3 regions of the Kribbella sp. NPDC049174 genome follow, and region 1 is predicted to be linked to each of the others. Evidence: riboswitches for the same ligand, from Rfam matches in the RefSeq annotation. Region 1 holds a riboswitch; each other region holds the start of a gene.

Region 1 (7,232 bases):
CGGAGGGCGAGACCTGTGTATGCCAACCCGGTGCTGGACGCGGATTGGCCGGACCCGGATGCGGTCCGGGTCGGCGACGACTACTGGATGATCGCGTCCAGCTTCAACCGGGCGCCCGGACTGCCGGTGCTGCACTCGCGCGACCTGGTCTCGTGGACGCTCGTGAACCATGCGTTGCGCGAGGTGCCGCCGGTCGAGCACTACCGGATTCCGCGGCACGGCGGCGGTGTCTGGGCGCCGAGCATCCGGCACCACGACGGGCGGTTCTGGATCGTCTATCCCGATCCTGATCACGGGATCTTCGTGCTCAGCGCCGCCGATCCGGCGGGCGCCTGGTCGGAGCCCCGGCTGCTGCTGGCCGGCCGCGGCCTGATCGATCCGTGCCCGCTGTGGGACGACGACGGGCGCTGCTATCTCGTGCACGGCTGGGCGAAGAGCCGGGCCGGGATCAAGAACCGGCTGACCGTCCGCGAGGTGTCGCCGGCCCTCGATCGAGTCGTCGGGCCGGCCCGGACCGTCATCGACGGAGACGAGTTGCCCGGGTACACGACGCTCGAGGGGCCGAAGTTCTACAAGCGGGACGGGTACTACTGGATCTTCGCCCCGGCCGGAGGGGTCACGACCGGGTGGCAGTCCGCGTTCCGGGCCCGGTCGCCGTACGGGCCGTACGAGGATCGCGTCGTACTGGCGCAGGGATCGACGCCGGTCAACGGGCCGCATCAGGGTGCGTGGGTGGACACACCGGCCGGCGAGGACTGGTTCCTGCACTTCTCCGATCGCGGTCCGGCGGGTCGCGTCGTACATCTGCAGCCGATGACCTGGGAGGACGGCTGGCCTGTCATCGGTGATGGCGGAGAGCCGGTACTGCGGCATCCGCTACCGGCCGGCGAGCAGCGTGAGCCCGAGCGGAGCGATGCCTTCGAGGGGCCGGAGTTGTCGCCGATCTGGCACTGGCAGGCGAACCCGCGGCCCGACTGGTACGACGCTCCGAAGGACGGCTCATTGCGATTGGCTGTGTTCCCGGACGACGACGGCGATCTGCGGAATCTCCCGCAGGTGCTCGGGCAGCAGCTACCCGGACATCGCCGGCGGTTCGAGACGTCCGTCCGGCTCGACGGCGGCGGGCCGGGTGCTCGAGCCGGTCTCGTCGTACTGGGCCAGACGTATGCGTGGATCGGCCTCCATCGCACGCCGACCGGGACGGACGTCGTACTGCGCGAGCGCGGTACACCGGATGAGGACCTCCTCCACCAGGCTCCAGTGGAGACGCCATACGTCGATTTGGCCGCTGACGTCGATGAGAATGCGGTGGTGCGGTTCTCCTATCGGGCGGGCGGTGAGTGGGTGGAGATCGCCAAGGTCTTCCAGGCTGTGGAGGGACGGTGGATCGGCGCCGAGGTGGGGCTGTTCGCGGCGGCGCCACAAGGCACGATGGATGGTGGCGGGGCCGTGTTCGGCCCGGTCCGGGTAACCGAGCGAGAGACGGCTTGATGGGCAGGACACCGAAGGACTCGATCACGATCGCCGACGTCGCGCGGGCGGCGGAGGTGTCGCGGGCGACCGTGTCGCGGGTGATGAACGGCCGCCTCACCGTCGCGCCGGAGATCGCCGAACGCGTCCGGGCCGCCGCCGACCGGCTGAACTACCGGCCCAGCGACCTGGCCCGCAACCTGTCCCTCGGCCGGACGAACATGGTCGCGCTGGTGGTTCCGGACCTGGGCAACCCACTGTTCCAGCAGATCATGCGCGGTATCACCAACGCTTCGGCCGCGGCCGGCTACCGGGTCCTGGTCGCCGAAACCGACGAGGACCCGATGGCCGAGGCGGATATCGCGGTGGAGGCCCGGCGCCGGTGCGACGCGCTCATCATGGTCTCGCCGCGGCTGGCCGAGGACAGCCTGCTCGAGCTGCTGCCGGAGGTGAAGCCGGTCATCCTGGTCAATCGCCAGGGGCCGTCCGACGTCGCCACGGTCGGGGTCGATTTCGGCAGGGCGGTGCGGATCGTGGTCGACCATCTCGTCGGCCTCGGACATCGGCGGCTCGCCTACCTGGCCGGGCCGGTGGGGAGCGCGTCGAATACGGATCGCCTGCGCTCACTGGAGATCGCCGAGCGGGAGATCCCCGGGCTGGAGATCGTCCGGTTGGAGTGCGGTTCGTCGATCGAGGACGGGTACGCCGCGGTCGAGCGGGTGCTGGAGTCCCAGGTCACGGCCGTCGTCGCGTTCAACGATCTGGTCGCCTTCGGTCTGCTGGCGAGGCTCAACGAGGTCGGCGTCGCCGTACCGGCTGATCTGTCGGTGGCCGGGATGGACGACATCGGGTTGTCGCGGTTCGCCGTTCCGTCGCTGACGACGGTGCGGGTTCCGCAGCAGGGGTTGGGTGAGTTGGCCTGGCAGGTCTTGTACGCGCAGATCGCGGGGTCGGAGGGCGAGGTGGACGGCGTACCGGATCTGCGGCTGGCATTGCGGGCGAGTACCGGTCCGGTGCCGCAGGCGACCCGGTTGCAAGGGGATGCGCCGCGCGGGCGGTTGGGGCCGATCCGCTGGCAGCAGCAGGGGGACATCTTCGTGCTGGGTTCCTCGTCGGGGCTGCTGGCGCACTACGAGTTCGGCCGTCGGATGCCGCAGGTGCATTCACCGCGGCCTTATCTGCATCCTGTTCGAACCCTCGGCGGCAACCCGTTGACCGAGGTGAGCCCGGTCGATCACCGGCATCACTACGGCGTCTCACTGGCCGTTGCCGGAGTCAACGGAACGTCACACTGGGGTGGCCGCACGTTCCTCCCCGGCCGCGGTCCGACCTTGCTGACGAACCACGGCCAGCAGCGCAGCCGCGGTGTCACCGTCGACGACGGTCCGGGTAACTCGCTGACCGACGAGATCACCTGGTACGACGAACAGGGCCGGCCGCAACTGGTCGAACGCCGACGACTCAGCGGCGCACTGGCCGAAGGCGGCTGGCGACTCGACTGGAACAGCGTCCTCACCGCCCGCTACGGCCCGATCCGCATCGACAGCCCGGCCACCGCGGGACGGCCCGGCGCCGGGTACGGCGGCATCTTCTGGCGACTGCCGTCCGCGGAAACCACTGTGGTGCTGAGCGAAGCCGGCGAAGGCACTGACGCCGCCTACGGCTCCCTGAGCCCCTGGCTGGCCTTCGTCCAGCAACGCGGCGACACCGTCACCACCTTGCTACTCGTGCAGTCCGACGGTGTGCGCCCGTGGTTCCTCCGCTCCACCGACTACGTAGGCGCCGGCCCAGCCCTGGCCTGGCAAAGCGCCTTGGCGCTACAGCCCGACCAGGACCTCTCCTTGTCCCTGACCGCCTTACTGCTCGACCGCTCCATCGACCTCACCGAGGCCCCGGACCTGGCTGGGAGGGTCCTCTCAGAAGGTCGGTAGGCCTGTCACCGGGGACGAGGCGAGGGCTGAGTGCCAGCGGCGGGGGACCCGGCCGGCCAGGCGGGCGGCACGGCCGGCGTTGACGGCATCGCGCATCGCGGCGGCCATCAGGGCGGGCTTTTCGGCTCGGGTGACCGGGGTGGCGAGCATGACGGCGTCGCAGCCGAGCTCCATGGCCAGCGCGGCGTCACTCGCCGTACCGATGCCGGCGTCGACGATCACCGGGACGTTCGCGGCCTCGGCGATGAGCGCGAGGTTGTGTGGATTGCGGATGCCGAGGGCGGACCCGATCGGCGCGGCCAACGGCATCACCGCGGCGCATCCGGCCTGCTCGAGTCGACGCGCCAGGATCGGATCGTCGTTGGTGTAGGGCAGCACGGTGAATCCGTCCGCGATCAACGCGTCCACGGCATCCAGCAACTCGACCGGATCCGGCATCAGCAGGTGATCGTCGGCCACAACCTCGACCTTGATCAGGTCCGTCTCCAGCGCCTCGCGGGCGAGCTTCGCGGTGAGCACAGCCTCCGCCGCCGTGTGGCAACCGGCGGTGTTGGGCAGTACTTCGATGCCGTGCTTCTTCAGTACGTCGAGGATCGAGCCCTCGTGGCCGGTGCCGAGCCGGCGCATCGCGACCGTGGTGAGTTGGGTGCCAGAGGCAATCAATGCCTCCTCCATCACCTCGAGGTTCGCGGCACCACCCGTGCCCATGATCAGCCGGGAGGTGTAGGTCCGGCCGCCGAGCTCCAGTGGATCGTCCATGTCAGCCTCCCTGGACCGCGCTGACGATCTCGACCCGATCGCCGTCGGTGAGTATGGTGGCGGCCCACTCGTCCCGGGTGAGCACGGTCTGGTTGACCGCGACCGCGATCCCGGTCTGCCGGTCGGAGTACTCCCGGACCAGATCGGCCACAGATCGATCCGGTGGAACGGTCGTGGCCGTGCCGTTGACCCATACGTCGTAGTTCATCGCTTCCTCCCTACGCCGGAATTACCCGATTCAGGTTCAGCGGTCGGCGACGCCCTCGTCAGTCGCCCTCTCAGCCCACTCCGGTGTGAGCTCCCGCGGCACTTTCGACCCTAACAGATCGGTGCCGGTGAGCAGCGCGGCGAGTTCCGTCGGCCGGTACAGCACCTGCTTTCCGGTGCGTTGCGGCTCGACCAGTCCGGTACGCCGGAGCAGTTGGAGGTGCTGGCTCACGGCGGACGGGGTGACCTTCAGCTCCGCGGCGATGTCGCTCGTCGTCCGGGGATGGGTGAGCAGCGCCAGGATGCGGGCACGCGCCGTACCGACGAGCCGGCCGAGATCCCGCCGCGACGGTGGTTCGGCGACGGTCCAGAGGTGTCCCTGACCACGCGGTGGATAGCCGAGCAACGGCTCCGCGCCGATGTCGAACGGAATGACCGCGTGCGGCCCGAAGAGGGTCGGCTGCAGGACCAGTCCGCGGCCGTCGATCCGCTCGGTTCGGCTCGGATTGGCGACCCGATCGATGCGTAGCAGCCCGTCGGCGTAACTGATCGCGGGCCCGAGCTCGTTGAGCATCACGCCGGTGCCGTGCTGGGTGATCACATGGCCGCGGAAGCTGATGTCGGCGGACAGGACCGTACGCATCCGCGGCCAGTACGGCGCCATCACCGTCTGCCAGTACTCGCGCAGGGCCTCGACCACTCTGGAGACGCCGTCGGAACCGGCCAGCTCGCCGGGCAGTTCCCGGTTCACCGCGACAAGCTGCCGGTCGAAGGTGGCCCGGTCCACCGCCGCGATGATATCGAGCTCGTCCTGGATCTGGGTCAGCGGCGAGGTGGGACGCGGCGTGAGGAAGTCCGGGCTGCCCATCGTGTCGTTGACCAGCAGGCGCAGCACGCTCCAGTCCAGCGCCGGGAGCAGCGGCTGAACCGCGCGGACCCACGGCAGCTGGAAGGGGAAGCGGCCGGGGTCCTGCAGCGCCCGCAGCGACAGCACGGTCTCGGCGGCCGGCGAGATCGCGAACCGGACGTCCTCGAGATCTCGCGAAGTCAGCTCATAGGTGAGCACAGCCGTCACCTCCGTCGATGTAGCCGGATCCTAAATCGTTCCCGGCCGGACAGAACGCCGGGGGACAGTCGAGCCCATGCTCACCGAGGCTCCCCCCGACGCACGACCACAGACAGCGCTGCTCGGCGTACTGGCAGTGTGCTCCGCCGTCGGTGTCGGCATGGTCTACTTCCCGCAGGCGCTGCTGCCGTACGTGGCCGCGTCGCTGCAGGTGCCGCCCGCGGATGCGGCCCTGGTTGTGACCGCGCCGCAAGCTGGGTACGCCGCCGGCATCCTGGCCGTCGTACCGCTCGGTGATACCGGGGCGCAGCGCCGCCTGCTCACCATCCTCTTCGGCAGCGTCTCGGTCTTCGCCTTCACCGCGGCCGTCGCACCGTCGTTGCCGGTCCTCGTGCTGGCCTCGTTCCTGATGGGCTGCGCGACCGTGGCCTCCCCGGTGATCGGACCGTACGTCGCGGGCATGACCGGATCCCGACGGCTGGGCAGCGTGAACAGCGTCCTGCTCAGCGTCGGCATCCCCGGGATGATCGCCTCGCGCGCGGTGGCCGGCTATCTCGGCGAGGAGTACTCCTGGCGGTACGCGTACTTCGGTGCGGCCGCCCTCGCAGTGGTGTGCGCGGTGGTCGCGTGGACGCGGCTGCCGGTGCCGGAGAGCGTCGAGCCGGTGGACTTTCCGGGGTACTTACGGCGACCGCTCGATCAGTTGCGGCTGCGTCCCGGGCTGCGCCGATCGGCGTTCTACCAGGCCTGCTCGTTCGCGGGGTTCACCGGGACCTGGGCGACGTTGGTCCTGGTCCTGCGGGACGAGTTCGGTCTCGGCGCCGGTGCGCTTGGGTGGGTGAGTCTGGTGGCGATCGCCACGATGGCCCTGGTTCCGGTGACCGGTCGGTTGGTCGATCGCCGAAGCCCGGACGTGGTCACATCGTGGATCCTGGCCGGCACCTGCGCGGCCGCCGTACTCATGCTGGGTGCGCTTCTGGGTGGACCGCTCGGGCTCGGCCTTCTGGTCGCCGGGGTGCTGGTGCTCGATGTGTCGATGCAGTCGGGCATGGTCGCCAACGTCACCAGGATGTACCGTCTCGCGCCACGCTCCCGGAGCGCGATGAACACCGCTTACATGGTGTGCGCGTACGCGGCCGGCAGTCTCGGGTCGTGGGCCGCCGTACGGCTGTATGAGGCTTTGGGATGGTGGGCCGTACCGTCGTTCGTGGCTGCGCTCGCCGGCGCCGCCGCGTTGGCCCACACCCGTCGGACAAAGGAGAACGAGCAGTGAGAATCCCTGAACTCGGCTTCGGCGGCGGTCCGCTCGGTGGTCTGTTCGAGCCGCTGGACGATGCCACCGCGGCCGCGGCACTGGCGGCCGGCTGGGACGGCTGGATCCGGTACTACGACACGTCGCCGCACTACGGGATCGGTCATTCCGAGCGACGCATCGGCGAGCTGCTGCGGGACAAGCCACGGGACGAGTTCGTCCTGTCGACGAAGGTGGGCCGCTTGCTGGTGCCCCAGGATCCGCAGGGCCGCATGGACGAGGCCTTCCAGGTGCCGGCCACGCACCGCCGGGTGTGGGACTTCTCCCGCGACGGCGTACGACGCAGCGTCGAGGACTCCCTGGAGCGGATGGGCCTCGACCGGATCGACATCCTCTACCTGCACGACGCCGAGCAACACTTCGACGAAGCACTACGCCTCGGCTACCCGGCCCTGGCCGAACTCCGTGCCGAGGGCGTGGTCGAAGCAATCGGTGCCGGCATGTACGACGTCGACCAGCTGACCACCCTGGTCCGCGAAACCGACGT
Region 2 (7,232 bases), on a different contig from region 1:
GGACCAGGCCGTTGCGCACGGTCCGGTCGACGAGTCCGGTCATGCTCGACTTCGCCAGCCCGAGCATCGCGCCCAGTTCGCCCATTCCGTACGGCTGTGCCATCAGTACGCAGAGCAGTTGCCCCTGCTGCGGGGTCAGGCCACGCTCGCGACTCGCCTCGGCATACACCGCATTCACCAAGAATGCCGACCGGACAAGCCCAGCCACCACGCCGATACGCCCGTCATCATTCTTCGCCACCCGGCCAAGATACCAGCGGCGCCACCAACAGTTCGTGACACGAATCATCCCGGGCGGCGTGGATCAGCCGGCCCGCACCTGCCGGCGCCTTGGGATCGTTTGTGCGGGAGGGCATGAAGGTGGCTTTCGGGAGGGAGGACTGGGTGGGTAGGGTGAATCGTCATGACCACCGGGCGGACTGGCCAGCGCGCGGATGCGGCTGCCCAGAAGCGACGCGGTGGGCGGCACAGCCGGAAGAAGTCGCACAAGGTGCAGTGGTTCTCGGTGACCGCGCTGGCGGTGCTGGGGACAGTGATGGTGGCGCATCCGGACGCGACCAACCGGCGGAGTCTGGCGGCCGAAGTGGTGGCCGGGGTTGCCGCGTCGGCGACCGAGGCGCCGTTCACGACGCCGACACCGAAGCCGGTGGCGACGCCGACGCAGAAGTTCACCACGCCGTTGCGCCCGGCACCGACGCTGACCCGGCCGCCGAAGGGCTCGAAGCCGAACTACTCGGTCTCCACCGGCAAGCTCGCCGTCGTCCCGGGGCTCAACAAGGCCACCGGCATCCGCGACAAGCTGACCTACCGGGTCGAGATCGAGCAGGGCCTGTCGGTCAACGGCGACGCGGTCGCGGCGGCCATTCACAAGACACTGACCGACGCGCGCGGCTGGCAGGCGATCCACCCGGTCAACTTCGAGCGGACCGACAAGGTCGACGCCGACCTGCGCATCATCCTGGCCACGCCGACGCTGACCGACAAGCTGTGCCTGCCGCTCGACACCGGCGGTGAGGTCTCCTGCCGGGTCGAGGACCGCGTCGTGCTGAACGCGAAGCGCTGGATGTACGCGGTCCCGGCGTACTCGGGGAACGTCGCCCTCTACCGCAGCTACCTGGTCAACCACGAGGTCGGGCACGCACTCGGCCACGGCCACTCCACCTGCACCAAGGCGAAGACCCCCGCGCCGGTGATGATGCAGCAGACCAAGGGCCTCGGCGGCTGCCTCCCGAACGCCTGGCCGACGATCAAGGCGACCTGAGCGAAGCCCTCGTTCGTGAGAAGCTGAGTCCGAGGGGAGGGAGCAGCGATGTCGTCACAGGATTTCCCGACGTACGGCCGCGACGAGCAACCGGAGCAGCCGACCGAGGAGCAGCACTACGCCCCGCCTGCTCCGTACGGCGGCAGCTCCTACGGCTCCACGCCGCACGGCCAGCCCCATCCGGGCGGCTACGCCCAGCCCCAGCCCTACGGCACCCCACCGGGCCAGTACGGCGCGCCACCTCAAGCCCCGCCGCACGGACCACCTCAAGGACCACCCGGCGCGTACACCCAGCCGCCCAACTACCGTCCCGGCGCCCCGTACGGCACCGCCGCTCACCCGCAGCAACACGAGCTCCCGCAGTACGGTCGGGAACAACCCGTCGCACCGCGTGACCCCCGCGCGGCCCGCGTCGTACTGATCGCCGCGATCATCGCCGCCGTCTACGGCCTGCTGGTGCTCTCGGTCCAGCGGGTCGCCCTGCGCGAGATCTCCCAGGCACCCGGTTCGGCGCTGAACCACCCGCTCCGCACGGATGTCATCGACACGATCGGCCAGTTGCTGCTGCTCCTGGTCGGTGCGGCCGCGATCGCGATGTGGGCGCGCGACGTACTGGCCCGTCGCAAGGTCGGGCGTGAGCTCGACCCGATCGAGGTCGGCGGCCTGTTGCTGGTCGGGGTGGCGTTGGTGCCGATCGTGATCTGGGCGGTGATGGTCCTGTCGACCGGCATGGGCGCCATCGACGACTCGATCGATCGACTGCCCACGGCGTACGGCTGGGGCGGGATCGGCCTGCTGATCCTCTCCGTCGGCTTCTTCCTCGGGTACCGCGAGCTGAAGCCGCCCGTCGGCAACCCGGTCGTCCAGGCCGCGCCGGCCCGCGCGCCCTGGGAGTGAGCATTCCGATCGTCCTGGTCCCGGGCCTCGGCCTCGGGCCGCGCTCGTACGCGCCCACGGTCGAACACCTCACCACGCCGTACCGGATCGTCACGTTGCCCGGGTACGGCGAACCCGCCGAGCCCGGCGACGACCTCCGTCCACAAGCTCTGGGTACGGCGGTCGCGGACAAGATCCGGGAGCGGTCGGTCCTGGTCGGGCACTCGGCCGGCTGCCAGATCGTCGTGGAGACCGCGGTCGCCTACCCCGAACTCGTCCACGCGCTCGTCCTCATCGCCCCGACCGGAGATGTCCGCGCGTCGAGCTGGCTGGACCTCGCGGCCCGCTGGGTGGGCTCGGCCGTCCCGGAGTCCCCGCGTCTGATCCCGGCCCTCGCCCCGCAATACGCGCGGACCACGTTCTCCACGATCGCCCGGGCGGCGGAAGCGGCCAGACACCACGATCTGGCTGGGATCATCAGCCGGGTGCGGGCGCCGGTGGTGATCGTGCGTTGCCGGCACGACCACCTGTCGCCGGCCGAATGGATGGACCGGCTGGCCGAGCTCACTCACGGTGAGGCGCGGACCCTAGCGACCGGCTCCCATATGCCGGTGCTGACCAACGGTCCCGAGGTCGCCGCGCTCATCCAGCGGGCAGTGGCTGCGCCGGGTCCGGCCTGAAGCGCTATCGTTGACGCAGTAACAAACCTCTGCGGGAGCTCGCACCACGCGCGGGCTGAGAGGGCGACGCCGGGTCGCCGACCGCCTGAACCTGACCGGGTAATGCCGGCGTAGGGAGCGGGTCCAACCATGACCAATACCGCTGTTCGTCCTGCCGACCACACCGAGGCGCCGCTCGTCCTCACCACGGATGCGCCGCGCACTCTCGGCTTCCTCGACCAGTTCACCCTCTGGGGGAACCTCGGTATCTCACTGTTCGGCCCGGTCACCGGTGCGCTGGTCGCGGCGTACACGGGTTCGCTGGCACAAGGCCTGCTCGCGGTCGTGGTCGGCTGCGGGATCGGTGCGCTGGTGCTCGGCGGCGCGGCCGTGTTCGGTTCGCACACCGGAGCGCCGGCGATGGCGTGTCTGCGCGGACTGTTCGGCCGGCGCGGCTCGATGGCGCCGACGGTCCTGAACATCGCGCAGAACGTCGGCTGGGCGACGATGGAGATCATCGTCATCTCCTCGGCCGCGGTCGCGGTGACGAGTGAGCGGTGGCGCTGGCTGTTCGTCGTACTGGCCGGTGTGCTCGCGACGGCGATGGCGGTCCGGCCGCTCGGCAGTGTGAAACTGCTGCGGAAGTTCATGGTCTGGCTGGTGCTGATCGCGTCGGTCTATCTGTTCGTGCAGGTGCTCAGCAAGCCGGTGCAGGACCTGCCGCAGGACAGCGTCTTCGGCTTCTGGCCGGCCGTCGACCTGGCCGCCGCGGGCGTCGTGTCGTTCGCGCCGCTGGCCGCCGACTACACCCGGCACTCGCGCACCAACAAGGCCGCCTTCGCCGGATCGGCCCTCGGCTACGGCATCGCGGCGATCGCGTACTACGCACTCGGTGTGTTCGCGGTCGCGACGCTGCAGACCAACAGCACGGACGTGATCACCGCACTCGTCACGTTGCCGGCCGGCGCGATCGCACTGTTCGTGCTGCTGGTGGACGAGGTCGACGAGGCGTACGCGAACGTGTACTCGACCACGATGGCCGCGCACAACCTGATCGGTCATGTCGACCGGCGCTGGATCTCGATCGCCATCGGCGTGATCGCCACCGGTCTCGCGCTGGTGGTTGACCTGGGCAACTACACCCAGTTCCTCTACCTGATCGGCTCGGTCTTCGTCCCGCTGTTCGCGGTCGCGATCGCCGACTTCTTCGTGGTCAGCAAGATGAACTGGGACGTCTCCGGTACGGCGCGCTTCCGCTGGCAACCGGCCGTCGCCTGGCTGATCGGTTTCGTCGCCTACCAGCTGGTCAACCCGGGCACGGTGTCGGGCTGGTCCCCGTTCTGGCTCGACCTCCAGCAGCGCATCTTCGGCCACCAGCCCGTCCCCGGCTGGCTCGGCGCGACGTACACGTCCATCATCGTCTCGATGCTGGCCGCGATAATCCTCGGCCGGATCGGTCGCCGACCGCTGGACAACTGACCCGGAGTAACCGGGATACTTGCGCAATGCTGAACTCCGCACTGCGCAGCCGGGCCGAGTACGCGGAACTCGGGGCCGATGGGCTGGCCGCGCGTACCACGCCCGAGCGGGACGCGGCGATCGTGAAGGCCGTCGAGGAGCTCCTGGGCGGCCGTGAGTCGGTGCTCGACCTCTGCTGCGGGTACGGCCGGGTGGCGCTGCCGCTGCGCCGGGCCGGGAAGGTCGTGCGCGCGCTGGACATCTCGCCGAACCTGATCGAGGCCGGTAAGGCGAAGGCGGACGAGGAGGAGCTGTCGATCGACTGGGCGATCGGCTCGATGACCGACCTGCCGTACAAGTGGGACTCGTTCGACGCGGTGATCTGCCTGTGGACCGCGTTCCACGAACTGTTCGCCGAGGACGAGCAGATCTCCACGATCTGCGAGATCTCCCGGGTGCTGAAGCCGGGCGGCGTGGCGATCATCGAGGGCCCGGTCTGGGGCCCGGCGACGGCGGCCGAGATCGCCAACGGCATGCGCCAGGGGCCGGAGCACCGGATCGTCACGACTGAGCAGTTCGGCACCAGCAGCGTGCACTTCATCCACGACGAGATCAGCTACGGCCGGCTCTGCGCGGCCGCCGGCATCGAGGACTACAAGGTCTACAAGCGCGAGTGGGGCGGCCGCCGTCGCCTCATCCTGGAGATCCACGCACCCGCGGCAAGCTAGCCCTTCGGGGTGAGAAACCTTTGCAGTACGGCGGCCAAACCGTCAGGGTCGGCCAACATCGGCAGGTGACCGGTCTGGAGGGACTGGATCGAGGTGGCGCCCAGGGTCGCGGCGTAGGTGGCTTGCAGAGCGGGCGGCAGCTCCTTGTCGTTGGTGGTCTGGACGTAACCGCGCAGCGCCGGGAACTGGCGATCGCCGACCGGGTCGCGGTAGAGCTGCTGCGACTCGGGGCTGAACTCCTTCACGATCCGCGCCGCCTGCTCGTCGTCCAGGTCGCTGGCCAGGCCGGACCGGATCGCCTTGGCCGGCGGACGGGTGCCGGCGAGTCGCATGATCGCGCTGACGATGAGCTTGTTGGGAAACGGCAGGGCGCCGACGAACGACTGCCCCGGCGCGGGGATCGAGGCCGCGACACCGAGGAATCCCTGGACCCGATCCGGTGCTTCGGCAACGAGCTGACTGCCGATCACGCCGCCGATCGAGTGCGCCACCACGATGAACCGCTCCGGAGCCTCGGCGAGCACCTTGCCGGCGTAGTCGCGCAGCGATCCGGTGCCCGGGTACGCCGCGACAGAGGTCGCCTGGCCGGCCGGGAGTGCGGCGCGGACGTCGTCCCAGATCCAGGCCGGCAGCCCGGCTCCGCTGAGGAACAGCAATGGTGAAGTCATCGGCCCAACCTACCGGAATCTCGGGTCGATCCCTGACGGGTCAGATTCTTGACCTGAAAGCATTTCCGGAAAATCCCCACCGGCCCGGATCCCTTGCAGGCAAGGGGAAACAAGAAGCAGATCCCCACTCCACACTGGGGATCTGCTCCTTTGTCTGTTCAGTGTAAAACCATTCTCGCGGCGGCGGGAAAACTCAGCTTTTCGATTCAAGATTCAGCAGGAATCGCTTCGCTTCCAGCCCGCCGGCGTACCCGGTGAGCGCTCCGCTCGAGCCGATCACCCGGTGGCACGGCAACACCACGCAGACCGGGTTCGCGCCGAGCGCCGTACCGACGGCCCGGGCCGCCTTGGGCTTGTGGATCTCCCCGGCCAGTCGCCCGTACGTCGTCGTACGGCCATAGCTCGTGTGGGCCGGGAGGTCGGTCAGGACGAGTCGCTGGAACGGGGTGGCCAGGGCGAGATCCACGTCCAGTTCGAACTCGTGCCGTCGACCGGCAAGGTACTCGTCCAGTTGCCGTCGTACGTCGTCCAGCGCCCGGGGCTGGCGTAGTACGCGCGGGGACACGGCCTTGGCGAGGCGGTTGGTGATGCTCTCCTCGTCGCCGAACGAGCTGGCCACGACGCGGCCGTTCGCGACCGCGAGCAGCAGGGTGCCGATCGGGGTGTCGTGCAGGGTGTAGGCGACGTCGGCGGTCGGGAAGACCGGTGGCTTGAGGTCTGGTGCGGTGAGCCGGGCCAGCCGGCTCTCGAGGTCATTCATAGGTGTACTCCGAGTTTGGTGCGCAAGGCCGCGAGCGCGTCGCTGACAAGTCGTCGCGACGCGGCAGGCGTGGTGTCCAGAGCGGCGGCCACACCGTGGTGGTCGAGGTCGCCGACGTATTTGAGCGTGATGGCGAAGCGTTGGCGTTCAGGTAGCTCGTTGACGGCTTGCCAGAGATCCGGGTCCGGCCAGTTGGCGGCGTCGGGGCCGTCGACCGCGATCGGTGGAGCTTCGTCGAGCGGGCTCTGTGGTCTGCGGGCCCGATGTACGTCGGTCGCGCATCGGGCTGTGATAGTCAGGAGCCAGCTGCGGAGGTTCTTCGCCGAGGTGAGGTTGGGGTAGGCGGCGAAGGCCTTCTCCCAGGCGCGCTGGGCCACGTCGTCGCCGTCCACCGGCCCGGCCAGCGCCCGCGCCAGCCGCGCCACGTCCCGCCAGTGCGCGTCGACGAGCGCCTGGAAGGGCGGCAGCAAGACCTTCTCCGGAGCCATCACGTCAGTAGAACGCACGCACGCCCAGCTGTGTGAGGGCAACCCGGCGGCGTGTCGTTCCAGCCAGCGGTCATTTTCGGACGGGTGTCCCAGATTCCGAGATTGTCTAGTTATTGAGTCGACATTGATGAGAGAGTCGTTGACATGACGACGACCTTGCTCACCCGCCGTCGCGTCATCGATCTCCTGCGGACGGCGAGCGCCACCTGTCGGTGACGGCTGCGCCGCTTCGCGTTGCCCCGGCGGACTTCCGCCGTACGAGGCCTGTCTGAGACCGCCTCCACACCCCCGCCCGGTTGTGGCGCTGCCTGCTGCCCACCTCCGGTCGTCCCTG
Region 3 (7,232 bases), on a different contig from region 1:
TCTGGGCCGGCAGAAGCTGGTCGAGACCGCACCCGGCCACGTGGAGGAAGTCCGCAAGTCGATCTTCGACGCGCTCTCCGAGGATCAGGTCGAGCACCTGCACGACATCTGCGCCACCCTCGCCCGGCACTCCGGTGACACGATCGACCGGGCCGCTTGGGAGCGCCGCTGAGATGAAGCGCCAAGCAGCAGTGGTCGTGCTGACAGCACTCCTGCTGACCAGTTGCAGCGACTCCGGCTCTCCCACCGCCGGCCCCAGCACGGTGCCGTCGTCTTCGGTCTCACTGCCCACAACAGCCGGGCCCACCCCGACGCCGACCCCCACACCGACGCCAACGCCAACCCCGACGGCCACGCCGACCCAGGCCAGCTGCATCGACCAGAAGCTGCAAGCCCTCACGCTGCGAGAGGAAGCGGCCCAGCTGATCATGACCGGCATCAGTGCCAACGGCATGACCTCGTCCCAGCGCTCCATCGTGCAGAAGCAGAAGCCCGGCGGCATCCTTCTGCTCGGCAACGGCGGCAGCCTCTCCCACACCCGTACGGCGATGGCAGCGACGACCGCTGCCGCCACGGTGATGGGCATCCGCCCGCTGATCGCGGCAGACCAGGAGGGCGGTCAGATCCAGCGTCTGAAGGGCCCTGGCTTCGACCGTATTCCGGCCGCGACCGTGCAGGGCACCTGGTCCAGCTCGAAGCTCACCGCGGAAGCGGAGGGGTGGGGCGACCAGCTCAAGGAGGCCGGTGTCAACGTCGACCTCGCGCCGGTCGCTGACGTCGTACCGAACTCACTGAAGGAGCAGAACGCTCCGATCGGCAGTCTGGACCGTGAGTACGGCAACACGCCCGGGGAGGTCGGGCCGCCGGTCCAGGCGTTCGTGAAGGGGATGCAGGCGGCCGGCGTGATGACCTCGGTCAAGCACTTCCCGGGACTCGGCCGGGTGCGCGGCAACACCGACTTCTCGTCCGGTGTGGTCGACAACGTCACCGTGCGCGGTGACGCGGACCTCCAGCCGTTCGCCGACGGGCTCGAGGCCGGTGCCGACATGGTGATGATCTCGACCGTCACCTACCGCAAGATCGACCCGAACAACCGCGCTGTGTTCTCGCCGACTGTCATCCAGGGCATGGTCCGCGGCGATCTGCAGTGGGACGGCGTGGTGATCACCGACGACGTCGGGGCGGCCGCCGAGGTCGCCTCGGTACCGGCGGGCCAGCGGGCGACCCGGTTCGTCGCAGCCGGCGGGGACATCGTCATCAACGCCACGGCAGGGCTGACCGCCACCATGGTGAACGCTCTGGTCGCCAAGGCCGAGCAGGACAAGGCGTTCGCCGCGCAGCTGACGAGTAGCGTGAGGCGCGTGCTGACACTCAAGGAGAGCCACGGCCTGGTGAGCTGCTGATGACGGAGGAGCAGGAACCCGACTACCGCTTCACCCTGGCCAACGAGCGGACCTATCTGGCCTACCTGCGGACCTCCCTGGCCTGCTACGCGGGCGGCCTGTCCGCCGTACAGTTCCTCGACCTCGGCCCGGACCGCTGGGCGGCCAAGGTCATCGGTGTGGTTCTGGTCACTGCCGGGATCGTCACCACGGCAGGTGCCTTCCGCCGCTGGCAGCAGAACTTCACCGCGATGCGCACCGGCGGTAGCCTCCCGGTGACCCGGCTGCCCTTGATGCTGGCAGCAACGATCGGTGTGGTCGGCCTGATCGGCCTGCTGTTCTCGATCTGGCGATGAGCACACCCGACCCCGGTCTGCAGCCCGAACGGACACTCCTCGCCTGGCGTCGTACGGCGCTCGGCCTGATCGCCAACAGCATCCTCCTGCTTGCTTCCGGCCACGGCACGTCGGACGTCCGCACCGGCCTCGGCATCGTCGTACTGGTCCTGTCGCTGGCCTGCTGGGCCGCGGTCAGCGCGGTATATCGCCGTACCAAGGGTGCTCCGGTCCATGCCCTCGGCCACCAACGCCTGCTGCGCGCGGCGGCCGGTCTGGTCCTGGTCGTCGGGCTGTTCGACCTGTACGCCGTGCTCACGCGGTGAAACCGAATGGTTACTCACCGGTCGTGTCCAGGCGGGGGAGTTCATCGCGACGCGGTACGTTGACTGGGCGGATGCCGCGTCAACGGTCCGTTCCCCCTAGCATGTTCACGGTTTGTCCCTCGTTCATCCGGAGCTTGAAGTGCCGTTACGTCTGCGTCCGAACGACCCGACGTTCTACGACCTTTTCACCGAGTCTGCCAACCACCTCGTGGACGGATCCCGGATCCTGGCCGAGTTGCTCGGCAGTACGGCGGGAACCGGGCTGTCGTCCAGTCACCAGATCGCCGCCGAGATGAAGGATGCCGAGCACGCGGCGGACGAGACCACCCACTCGATCATCCGCCGGGTCAACTCGACCTTCGTCACCCCGTTCGACCGCGAGGACATCTATCGGCTGGCCTCCGATCTGGACGACGTGATGGACTTCATGGAGGAGGCCGTCGACGCCGTCCACCTGTTCGGCCTGGAGAAGCTGCCGGAGGAGATCGCCGAGCAGATCGAGGTGCTCCAGCGGGCCGCCCAGCTGACCGCGGAGACGATGCCCCGGCTGCGGACCATGAAGGACCTGGCCGAGTACTGGATCGAGATCAACCGGCTGGAGAACACCGGTGACGCGGTTCATCGCCGCATCATCGCCAAGCTGTTCAGCGGCGAGTTCGACGCGCTGACGGTGATGAAGTTCAAGACCGTGGTCGACCTGCTGGAGGCCGCGATCGACGCCTTCGAGCACGTCGCCAACACGGTCGAGCAGATCGCCGTCAAGGAGAGCTGAGCGTGGAATTCGCGCTCGTCGTCGCGGTCATCGTCATCGCCTTGACGTTCGACTACACCAACGGCTTCCACGACGCGGCGAACGCGATCGCGACCTCGGTCTCCACCCGGGCGTTGACGCCACGGGTCGCGCTGGCGATGGCCGCGGTGATGAACTTCCTCGGCGCGTTCCTCGGTACCGAGGTGGCCGAGACCGTCGGCAAGGGCATCATCAGTATTCCGTCCGGCGAGCACGGGCTGGTCGTCGTGGTCGCCGCCCTGGTCGGCGCCATCACCTGGAACATGATCACCTGGTACTTCGGCCTGCCCAGTTCCTCGTCGCACGCGCTGATCGGCGGCCTGGTCGGAGCCGGGATCGCCTCGTCGAGCGTGGTGCTGTGGTCCGGCATCGCCGACAAGGTCGTCATCCCGATGGTGCTGTCGCCCGCGATCGGCTTTTTCGGGGCGTTCATCCTGATGACGGCGATCCTGTGGATCTTCCGGCGCAGCAACCCCGGCAAGGTCACCCGCGGCTTCCGGTTGTCTCAGGTGGTGTCGGCCGCCGCGATGGCGCTCGGCCACGGCCTGCAGGACGCGCAGAAGACGATGGGCGTGATCTTCCTGGCCCTGGTCACCACCGGATACGTGCAGCCGGACGACGGCATCCCGACCTGGGTGAAGGTCGCTGCCGCGACCGCGATCTCGCTCGGCACCTACTCCGGGGGCTGGCGGATCATGCGCACCCTCGGTCGCCGGATCATCCACCTGGACCCGGCTCGCGGCTTCGCCTCCGAGTCGGTCGCCGCGACCGTCCTGTACGTGATGGCGATCGGTCTGCACGCGCCGGTCTCGACAACCCACACGATCACCTCGGCGGTGATGGGTGCCGGCGCGACCAAGCGGCTGTCCGCGGTCCGCTGGGGTGTTGCCAGGGGTATCGTCGCGGCCTGGATCCTGACCATCCCGGCCGCCGGTCTGGTCGCCGCCCTCTGCTACGGTCTGGCCCACCTGATCCTGGAGTGAGCCCGCCGTACCAGAGGCACACCTGACCGGTGTCTCAGCGGTTCCAGCGGCGTACTGCCTTGGCCACGTCCTTGGGGCGGATCGAGCCGAGGTTGAGCTCCCAGGTGGCGGCCAGGCGGTCGCCGAGCTCGGGCAGGTTCAGGTAGGCCTGCGGCCGGACGGCCATCACCCAGGTCGCCGCCGCCGCGTGGCCCTGCTGGAAGAGCAGGTGGTTCGCGGTCGCCTCGATCCGGCGGCGCTTCTCGCCGTCCAGCCGGCTGGACGCCCAGTCCTGCATGATCGAGCCGTCGTCCGCGGTCATCCGGGCCAGGTACGTCAGCGGCCCGCGCCAGAACCCGCGGCTGCCGATGTTGTCCAGGCTCTCCAGCGGGAACCAGCCGTTCTGGCAGCGCCGGCCGTTGATCGCGGCCTCGACCTCTCGGGCCTGGGCCGCGTTCAGGCCCTGGACCGCCCAGTCGAGGAAGTACAGGCCGACGTCGGGGACCTCCTCCGCGACGTGTGGCGCCACGGTCAGCGTCCCCGGCTCGAAGAGATGCAGCTCTTCGGGTGATTCCAACACAACTTCCCCCGCCCACCTGAGTACGACGGCCGCGCACGCCACCGCGCGGCCGGGAACACAGGGACCCCCCAGGTTCCTGCACTGTCAACAGAGGTTCTTCGTACCCTCGTGCCGATCCGGGGTCAAGGTGTTGTCCGATTGCCGACTACTGCTGAGGCAAACGTCTACTTCTTCCGGTCCGCCCGGCGGGCCAGCTCCTCCTGGTCCAGCCGCTCGGCTTCGGCGGGGGTCGGGGCGCTGCCGCCGTACGAGGCAGGCAGCCACCAGGCGCCGGCCGGCTGCTCGGGGTAGGCGCGGATGGTGCGGTCGAGCATGCCGGCCATCGTCGAGCGCAGATGTGCGGTCGCCTCGACCGCGTCGTCGCCCCGGGTGACGGTGATCGGCTCGCCGACCGTGATCGCGATCGTGCGGTGCCGGGAGAAGTCGCGCGGATGGTCCTTGGTCAGCATCCGCTGCGTCCCCCACAGGATCAGCGGGATCACCGGTACGCCGGCCGCCGCGGCCATCCGGACCGTGCCGGACTTGAACTCCTTCAACTCGAACGACCGGCTGATCGTCGCCTCCGGGAAGACGCCGACGACCTCACCCGCGTTCAGGTACTGCAGCGCCTGCCGGTACGACGCCGTACCGGCCGCACGGTCCACCGGGATGTGGTGCATACCGCGCATCAGCGGACCCGAGTACCGGTTGCGGAACAAGACCTCCTTGGCCATGAACCGGACCAGCCGTTTGCTCGGGACCGCGCCGAACCCGCCGAGGACGAAGTCGACGTACGAGATGTGGTTCAACGCGATCACCGCGCCGCCGGCCCGTGGCACGTTCTCCGTCCCGGTCAGCTGGAACTTCAGGTCCAGCACCTTGAACGCCGTCTTCGCGAAGCCGATCACCGGCGGGTATACGAGGTCTCGCATCCCCCGACGCTACCGGGCCGGTCAAGACGGCAGGTTAAGGTGACCGTTGACAATTGGAGATCGCGGGAGCTCGCACCGTAGCGGGCTGAGAGGGCGGCTGGGTGAACCGGCGCCGCCGACCGCCGAACCTGTCCGGGTAATTCCGGCGTAGGGAGCAGCATTGTGACAACCATCGGCAATTCTGTCCGTCCGTCTGTCACCACCGGCCCGATCTCGGGCTCGGAGAAGATCTATCGCGGTGAGCTGGGTGTCCCGGCCCGCCGGGTCCACCTCACCAACGGCGAGCACTTCGACCTGTACGACACCTCCGGTCCGTACACCGACGCGTCCGCGACCATCGACGTCCAGGCTGGTCTGCCGGCGCTGCGGCGGGACTGGATCGCCGGTCGCGAGCCGTCGACCCAGCTCGCGCACGCGCGAGCCGGGACCATCACCGAGGAGATGAGGTACGTCGCCGTCCGCGAGGGCGTCGACCCGGAGTTCGTCCGGGCCGAGGTGGCCCGCGGCCGGGCGGTGATCCCGGCGAACCGGCGGCACCCCGAGTCCGAGCCGATGATCATCGGGAAGAAGTTCCTGGTGAAGGTGAACGCGAACATCGGCAACTCGGCCGTCACCAGCTCGGTCGAGGAAGAGGTCGAGAAGCTGGTCTGGGCGACCCGGTGGGGCGCGGACACGGTGATGGACCTGTCCACCGGCAAGAACATCCACGAGACCCGCGAGTGGATCCTGCGGAACTCACCGGTGCCGATCGGGACGGTGCCGCTGTATCAGGCACTGGAGAAGGTGAAGGGCGATCCGGCCGCGCTGTCGTGGGAGGTCTACGGCGACACGGTGATCGAGCAGTGCGAGCAGGGCGTGGACTACATGACCGTGCACGCCGGCGTACTGCTGCGGTACGTCCCGCTGACCGCGCAACGGATCACCGGGATCGTGTCGCGCGGCGGTTCGATCATGGCCGCGTGGTGCCTGGCACATCACCAGGAGTCCTTCCTCTACACGCATTTCGCCGAGCTCTGCGAGATCCTGCGGTCGTACGACGTGACGTTCTCGCTGGGCGACGGGCTCCGGCCGGGATGTATCGCGGACGCCAACGACGCTGCGCAGTTCGCCGAGCTGCGGACCCTCGGTGAGCTGACCAGGATCGCCTGGGAGCACGACGTCCAGGTGATGATCGAGGGGCCGGGACACGTGCCGATGCACAAGATCGCCGAGAACGTCCGGCTCGAGGAGGAGCTGTGCGGTGAGGCGCCGTTCTACACCTTGGGGCCGTTGGCAACTGATGTGGCGCCGGCCTACGACCACATCACCAGCGCGATCGGCGCGGCCCAGATCGGCTGGCTGGGTACGGCGATGCTCTGCTATGTCACGCCCAAGGAACACCTCGGTCTGCCGGACCGCGACGACGTGAAGACCGGTGTGATCACCTACAAGATCGCTGCCCACGCGGCCGATCTGGCCAAGGGACACCCCGGGGCGCAGGACTGGGACGACACGTTGTCCAAGGCAAGGTTCGAGTTCCGCTGGGAGGACCAGTTCAACCTCTCGCTGGACCCGGACACCGCACGGTCCTTCCATGACCAGACGCTGCCGGCCGAGCCGGCCAAGACCGCCCACTTCTGCTCGATGTGCGGTCCGAAGTTCTGCTCGATGCGGATCACTGCCGACATCCGCGCCTACGCCGAGGAGAAGGGCCTGACCTCGACCGAGGCCATCGAGGCCGGTTTCGCGGAGATGTCCGACACCTTCAAGGCGCACGACAAGAAGCTGTACCTGCCGCTGGCCGACTGAGTCGCTTCGGACCCGGAGTACGCCGTACTCCGGGCCCGAACCGTGCTGACGCGCAGTGAAGTCGCGGGGCGAGTCGAGATGCCGAGGGCCCGGGACTGAGCGGAGAATGAGGAGATCGGCGGGCCTGCGGGGCGATCACTGAGAGTGATCGGGTGAAC

What was found. Region 1 has a riboswitch for thiamine pyrophosphate ahead of thiS (sulfur carrier protein ThiS). Riboswitches for the same ligand answer to the same signal wherever they lie in the genome.
Region 2: it holds a riboswitch for thiamine pyrophosphate, as region 1 does, so the genes downstream of both, ACGFIF_RS40125 (purine-cytosine permease family protein) here and thiS (sulfur carrier protein ThiS) in region 1, are expected to answer to the same signal.
Region 3: it holds a riboswitch for thiamine pyrophosphate, as region 1 does, so the genes downstream of both, thiC (phosphomethylpyrimidine synthase ThiC) here and thiS (sulfur carrier protein ThiS) in region 1, are expected to answer to the same signal.

Annotation. Positions count from the first base shown of each region.
Region 1 covers NZ_JBICSZ010000015.1:95,310-102,541, forward strand. The annotation lists gene ACGFIF_RS41560 (family 43 glycosylhydrolase) at 16-1,491, shown strand; gene ACGFIF_RS41565 (DUF6807 family protein) at 1,491-3,401, shown strand; gene ACGFIF_RS41570 (thiazole synthase) at 3,387-4,160, opposite strand; gene thiS (sulfur carrier protein ThiS) at 4,162-4,368, opposite strand; TPP riboswitch at 4,359-4,475, opposite strand; partial or broken gene ACGFIF_RS41580 (DUF5937 family protein) at 4,600-5,235, opposite strand; gene ACGFIF_RS41585 (MFS transporter) at 5,510-6,706, shown strand; gene ACGFIF_RS41590 (aldo/keto reductase) at 6,703-7,232, shown strand, end outside.
Region 2 covers NZ_JBICSZ010000013.1:39,703-46,934, reverse strand. The annotation lists gene ACGFIF_RS40145 (MarR family winged helix-turn-helix transcriptional regulator) at 1-241, opposite strand, end outside; gene ACGFIF_RS40140 (DUF3152 domain-containing protein) at 404-1,261, shown strand; gene ACGFIF_RS40135 (hypothetical protein) at 1,310-2,158, shown strand; gene ACGFIF_RS40130 (alpha/beta fold hydrolase) at 2,155-2,817, shown strand; TPP riboswitch at 2,839-2,951, shown strand; gene ACGFIF_RS40125 (purine-cytosine permease family protein) at 2,947-4,275, shown strand; gene ACGFIF_RS40120 (class I SAM-dependent methyltransferase) at 4,302-4,982, shown strand; gene ACGFIF_RS40115 (alpha/beta fold hydrolase) at 4,979-5,650, opposite strand; gene ACGFIF_RS40110 (methylated-DNA--[protein]-cysteine S-methyltransferase) at 5,844-6,410, opposite strand; gene ACGFIF_RS40105 (RNA polymerase sigma factor) at 6,407-6,898, opposite strand.
Region 3 covers NZ_JBICSZ010000002.1:113,199-120,430, forward strand. The annotation lists gene ACGFIF_RS11010 (MarR family winged helix-turn-helix transcriptional regulator) at 1-172, shown strand, start outside; gene ACGFIF_RS11015 (glycoside hydrolase family 3 N-terminal domain-containing protein) at 174-1,403, shown strand; gene ACGFIF_RS11020 (YidH family protein) at 1,403-1,738, shown strand; gene ACGFIF_RS11025 (DUF202 domain-containing protein) at 1,735-2,043, shown strand; gene ACGFIF_RS11030 (DUF47 domain-containing protein) at 2,183-2,815, shown strand; gene ACGFIF_RS11035 (anion permease) at 2,818-3,816, shown strand; gene ACGFIF_RS11040 (hypothetical protein) at 3,851-4,375, opposite strand; gene ACGFIF_RS11045 (lysophospholipid acyltransferase family protein) at 4,540-5,286, opposite strand; TPP riboswitch at 5,339-5,458, shown strand; gene thiC (phosphomethylpyrimidine synthase ThiC) at 5,449-7,074, shown strand.